Regions from separate parts of the Salinivibrio sp. PR6 genome, predicted to be linked through region 1. Evidence: riboswitches for the same ligand, from Rfam matches in the RefSeq annotation. Region 1 holds a riboswitch; the other holds the start of a gene.
What was found. A riboswitch is a leader RNA that binds a small molecule or an ion and turns the genes downstream of it on or off. The one in region 1 is predicted to bind lysine.

Region 2: linked by a shared signal. The riboswitch ahead of lysC (lysine-sensitive aspartokinase 3) and the one ahead of BZG72_RS03905 (Na+/H+ antiporter NhaC family protein) in region 1 are both predicted to bind lysine.

Annotation. Positions count from the first base shown of each region.
Region 1 is NZ_MUFA01000004.1:49,958-53,119, forward strand. Features, by position in the region: gene BZG72_RS03895 (lytic murein transglycosylase) at 1-536, shown strand, start outside; gene BZG72_RS03900 (H-NS family histone-like protein) at 588-1,013, opposite strand; lysine riboswitch at 1,286-1,467, shown strand; gene BZG72_RS03905 (Na+/H+ antiporter NhaC family protein) at 1,556-3,139, shown strand.
Region 2 is NZ_MUFA01000013.1:67,021-70,182, forward strand. Features, by position in the region: gene BZG72_RS11765 (pyridoxal-phosphate-dependent aminotransferase family protein) at 1-1,074, opposite strand, end outside; lysine riboswitch at 1,338-1,525, shown strand; gene lysC (lysine-sensitive aspartokinase 3) at 1,623-3,011, shown strand; gene metH (methionine synthase) at 3,050-3,162, opposite strand, start outside.

The DNA.
Region 1 (3,162 bases):
GAGAGGCATTTTTTCGTAAAGAGACCATGGCCGCGCTGAAGATATTACAGCAAGGGCACATTGCGCCAGAAGCGATGAAAGGCTCTTGGGCAGGGGCAATGGGCCAATGCCAGTTTATGCCAAGCTCGTTTATTAATTACGCGGTCGATGGCAATCAAGATGGTAAGAAAGACATTTGGCAAACAGAAGCCGATGTTTTTGCGTCTGCTGCGAATTACTTAAAAAAAGCCGGGTGGGATGATACTTATACATGGGGGCGGCAAGTACAGCTACCTGCAGGGATAGATCGTACTTTGCTTGGCACCGACAGTGATAAAGCACACTCATTGAGTGCCTGGCAGACGCGTGGTGTGCGCCGGTTGAATGGTCAGGCGCTACCTGCCGTCGATATCAACGCGTGGTTGATTCAGCCTGATGATGGTAAAGGCAGGGCTTATCTTGTTTATAATAATTATCAGAGTTTATTGAAATGGAATCGCTCGCACTACTTTGCGTTAGCGGTGAGCCATTTGGCAGACAGAATTAAATTTGGTTAAGGGATAAAAAAAAGAGGCTGAGCGCCTCTTTTTTTATGCGGGAATATGGACTTAGGCTTCTTGGCCTGGGATGAGGAAATCTTCCTGCTTAGCCGCACCGCTCTCAATCGCTTCGCGAATCACTTTAGGCATACGACCTTGGCCTGTCCAGGTTTTTTGTGAGCCATCTTCGCCCGTATATTGATATTTTGCTGGACGAGTCGCGCGTTTACCCGATGCTTTGCTCTTTGAAGCACCACCTAACAATGCCACGATTTCTTCTGGGTCAATACCGTCGGCTTCTAACATAGCACGGTATTTTTCTAACTTCTCTAAGCGCTCTTTTTCTTGCGCTTCAGCTTGGCGATCGATTTCTTTGCGCTCTTCAACAACCGTTTGTAATTTTTCTAAGGCTTCGTTCAGTTGCTCAGTAGACATCTCTTTTGCAACTGCGCGTAAGCTACGCAAATTGAGTAAGGCTTTCATTGCATCAGACATTATTGGTTCCTATTTGATTTATATGTTAATTGAAAGAATGATAGCAGTATAATTGAAATATACAATATGACCTATATTAATACGCCATATTGTTCATTAATTGCAAGTTAACCGCAAATTTGACTTTAATTCTATTGTCTTTTTTGAAACAGATGTCTAAAAAAATAGAAGATAAGACGCATTTTATTGGCATCGAGTAAGGTGGGGGTTAATCGACGTTTTTTCAACCATAAATAGTTGCGATAGTAAACACGTTGTGTAGAATGCACCACGCTTAACGTAGAGGTGCGTTGTTTATAAGTCGTGCGCAAGAGGGTGATACCGATGAGAGCGCATAAAAGGAAACAACGCCGAAGCCAATCAGGTCATCACACCGATTGAGCTGGGGCTGTTACCGAATAGGGGCAGCACTGCCATAGTACTTGGAAATACACTATGGAGCGCTACTGTATGTAGGAGGCAAGCTGTTTGCCGTGTGATACCACACCTTACCGTCTTCATTTCTGCAGTAGATCTCCAACCACCTGGTTGACACTGAGATCATGAACTTAACAGATTTTTCTTCATCCGCTTTATCACTGCTTCCCCCTTTATTGGCGCTAGGCCTCGCGATTGCCACACGACGGGTTTTATTGTCGTTGGGCATGGGAATCGTACTGGGTACTGTATTACTGACCGATTTTTCTTTCCTCTCTTCTGGACAGTACTTACTTGAGGTGATCACTGGACTATTTATTGCTGATGGAGGCTTAAATAGCTGGAATTTAAGTATTCTCGCGTTTCTTATTTTACTCGGTATGATCACTGCGCTCCTGTCTCTTTCTGGAGGCACACGCGCGTTCGCCAATTGGGCGCAAAGTCGGATCAAGAGTAAACGTGGGGCGAAACTGCTCGCCGCTTTTCTCGGCGTATTTATATTTGTCGATGATTATTTCAACAGCTTAGCGGTGGGCGCCGTTTCTCGCCCCGTGACAGATAGATTTCACGTCTCTCGAGCGAAACTGGCTTACATTCTTGACTCCACGGCAGCCCCTATGTGTGTGATCACACCAGCATCAAGCTGGGGAGCCTATATCATTACCGTGATTGGCTCGATTTTAGTGGCGCATGGTGTGACGGATTACACGGCGCTAGGGGCATTTGTCACCATGATCCCGATGAACTTTTACGCCATTTTTGCCTTGCTCTTAGTGTTTGCGGTGGTTTGGTTTCAACTGGATATTGGCCCGATGCGTCAGTTTGAATATCAGGCGAAAAAAGGCAGTCGATTGGGCGATGAAAGTGAAAACTGCGCTGATATCTGCGATGACTTAGGGATTGAAGAAAGTGATAAAGGCAGCGTGGCTGATTTGGTCGCCCCCATTATTATGCTAGTCGTGGCGACGGTGGGGGCGATGCTATATACCGGCGGGCAGGCCTTGGCCGCTGATGCACAATCCTTTTCTCTCCTCGGCGCGTTTGAAAATACCGATGTCGGTATGTCATTGCTGTGGGGTGGACTGGCGGGTTTAGCTGTGTCCTTAGTGATGACAGGTAAACAAGGTATTGCGGTATCAGATATTGCGAAAACCCTTTGGGTGGGCGCAAAGTCTATGTTTGGCGCGATCCTCATTCTGTTATTTGCTTGGTCAATTGGCCATATTATTGGTGATCTACAAACAGGCAAATATTTGTCGTCCTTAGTTGAGGGGAACTTACCGGCGCAACTCTTGCCGGTGGTGCTCTTCTTGTTGGCAGCAGTGATGGCCTTTGCAACAGGGACGTCGTGGGGGACGTTCGGTATTATGCTTCCTATCGCAGGCGATCTTGCCGCGGCGACAGACATTGCACTGATGCTACCTATGCTCTCAGCAGTATTGGCGGGGGCGGTATTTGGCGATCATTGTTCACCAATTTCTGATACCACTATCTTGTCTTCAACAGGAGCACGATGTGGACATATTGACCACGTCGCCACCCAGCTCCCTTATGCTATTGGCGGGGCGCTTGTCTCAACCGTAGGCTTCATGGTGTTAGGCTTTACCGCGTCACTTCTTTGGTCTTTGATGGCGACCGTGTTTGCGTTCGTTGCACTATGTGCTGGGTTAATGTGGCTTAAAAAGCGACCGTGTAAATTGGTCGGTTAATTATCTAGCCTCGCTTCGGCGGG
Region 2 (3,162 bases), on a different contig from region 1:
GTAGCCCATTAAGCCGATTCGCCAGGCTTTACCCGCCAAATCACCGAGGCCAGCGCCAATTTCCAAGTTATAGGTGTGAAGTAAATGCTGGCGCACGGCGGCATCATCCACGCCCTCAGGAATATAAACGGCGTTAAGCTGGGGCAAACGATAAGGTTCATCGACCACAAAGCCAATCCCTAAATTGTCCAATCCCGCTTTCAAACGCTGATGCATGGTATCGTGGCGTTGCCACGCGTTCTCAATCCCTTCGTGATACAGTTTGAGCAGGGCTTCATGTAGGGCATATAAACTATTCACGGGTGCCGTATGGTGGTAGCTACGTTTGCCGTCGCCGCTCCAATACCCCAGCACCAAACTTTGATCGAGAAACCAGCTTTGCACCTTGTGAGTCCGCGCCTGCATTTTTTCTACTGCACGGGGCGAGAATGTCACTGGCGACAAGCCCGGTACACACGACAAACATTTTTGACTGCCTGAATAGACCGCATCTAATTGCCACTCGTCCACCTTCAACGGCACGCCACCGAGTGAGGTCACCGCATCGACAATGGTGAGGCAGCCGTGTTCACGTGCCAAGGTGGCAAGGGCCTGTGCATCAGAGCAAGCGCCTGTGGACGTCTCCGCGTGGACAAATGCGACTATGCTAGCCTCCGGGTGCGCCTTCAAGGCCGCTTCCACCTTTTCAGGATTAACCGGAGCGCCCCAGGCATCATCAACCATGACCGCATGTGCACCACAACGCTCCACGTTTTCTCGCATCCGGTCGCCAAACACGCCATTGCGACAGACGATCACTGTGTCGCCAGGCTCCACCAAATTGACAAAACAGGCTTCCATCCCCGCACTTCCAGGTGCAGAGACCGCAATGGTAAACGGATTGTCGGTTTGAAAAGCGTACTGCAGTAGCTGCTTGACCTCATCCATCATGCCAATGAATAAGGGGTCAAGATGCCCCAATGTCGGCTTGCTCAATGATTGCAGCACCGACGGGTAAATGTCAGAGGGCCCTGGCCCCATCAATGTGCGAGCGACGGGTTGAAAAGACTGAATATCGGAAATTGCACGAGCCATCACGAATCCTTGTTGTTGGTACCGAGGCTCACCGTTATAGCATATTTTTTCGCCATCCCCCTAGCCTCTGGCACATGAACTGTGTGATCGCTAGCGGCGATTTATGTTTCTTTTCAGTGCCGATAGGGCGCAATGGCCTCCTTTTCCTCAGTCAAAGCGGGGGCTGGGCAGTGCTCCCCCATCAAGAGCAAAAACACGGTTGACACCCTGCGACCACACCCGTAATGTTAAAACTGTTCATGCGGTCACCAACCCATGACTGAACATGCAGAAGAGGTGCATTTCTCAGGCAGTTATCAGGCGGAGCCCCACTCCTAAGCGTGATAACCAGGGGAGACAATGCCGAGGTGGCGTAAGATCGGGGTCGATACGCTGCCGGCCTTGAAGGCTGAATCCTTCAGGCTGTCACTTGTCATCCATATGGACAGACAGGTGGAGCGCTTCTGGCAGAATGCCTGCCGTTTGCTCTTCCTACCTTGTCGCGGTATTTATCGCGGTCACGATGTGACTTCTGATGTTCCCCACTGACTTTTGAATATATTGAATCAATGAGCACGAGCTCAAAAGGGGAAAAGGACGTGAACCCGTTACCATCAATTTCAGTCGCTAAGTTTGGCGGCACCAGTGTCGGGACGCTAGAGGCTATGCAGCAAAGCGCCGCGGTTATCGAGCAAAACCCGCAAACCCGTTTAATCGTGATCAGTGCGTGCGCCGGAGTGACCAATCATTTAGTCGCGCTCGCAAAAGGGATCAGCGACCCTGACGTGCGCCAAGCCAAGTTGGACGCCATTAATGCCATTCACCAAGCAATATTGCAGCAACTTCCTGATTGCCAAAACACGCAAGCAGCCGTCGAACACTGGCATCTCGCCATTGCCGAGTATGCCGAAAAAGCGGCCATCATTCCTGACACAGCGCTAACGGATGCGTTGGTTGCCTGCGGCGAGCTGATCTCAACCCATATTTTCACCCATTTGCTCAACAGCCGAGGTATAACCGCTTTGAGAGTAGATGCGCGTGAATTGCTGCGCACCGACAGCCAGTTTGGCTGTGCCCAGCCTGACCCACAACAGACGCGAACACAGTGCCACGACCAATTGCTTCCGCATTTAGCCACACATCGAGTGGTCACCCAAGGGTTTATCGGCGCGGATGCCCACGGACAAACCACCACCTTAGGCCGTGGTGGTAGCGACTACAGTGCAGCACTGTTCGCCGAAGCCGTGGGCGCAGAGAGTTTGGCCATTTGGACCGATGTGCCCGGGATTTATACCACCGACCCGCGGATTGCCGAACAAGCGCGCCCAATCAGTGAGATTGGTTTTAGCGAAGCCTCAGAAATGGCCACGTTTGGTGCCAAAATCCTGCACCCGTCCACCTTACTGCCTGCAGTGCGCCAACATATACCAGTGTTTGTCGGGGCCGCGAGAGCGCCTGAGCAAGGCGGCACCTGGATCCGCGAGCAAGCGCACTCGGCACCGCTGTTTCGTGCCGTCGCCTTACGACGAAACCAAACCATGGTGACACTAACCAGCTTAAACATGTTCCATGCATATGGTTTTTTGGCCAAAGTCTTTGAGGTTTTGGCACGATTTGAAATCTCGGTGGACTTGATCACCACCTCGGAGGTCAGTGTCGCTTTAACCCTTGATCAAACCAACACTCAGGGCGACGCGCCGCAGCTGCCACAAGCGGCTATCGCCGAGCTGACCCAGTTATGTCATGTCGAGATCTGCGAGAACCTGGCGGTGGTAGCGCTGATTGGCAATGATATGAATCATACTGCTGGCGCGACAGCGCCGGTGTTCAGTGCCTTAGCACAATATAAACTACGCATGATTTGCTACGGTGCCAGCAACCACAATGTATGTGTTGTGGTTGAAGATGACGATGCCACCCAGGTGGTGCAGCGGTTACACGCGGACTTATTTGAATAATAAAAAAGCCAGCACAGGCAATGTGCTGGCTTCTTTCGTTAGCCGTTTAAGTTCGGCCCGAGCCATTTTTCCGCTTCTTCGCTGCTCCACCCTTTGCGTGCTGCATAGCTGTCTCGCTGATCGTTTTGGATCTTCGCCACCGCAAAGTAAC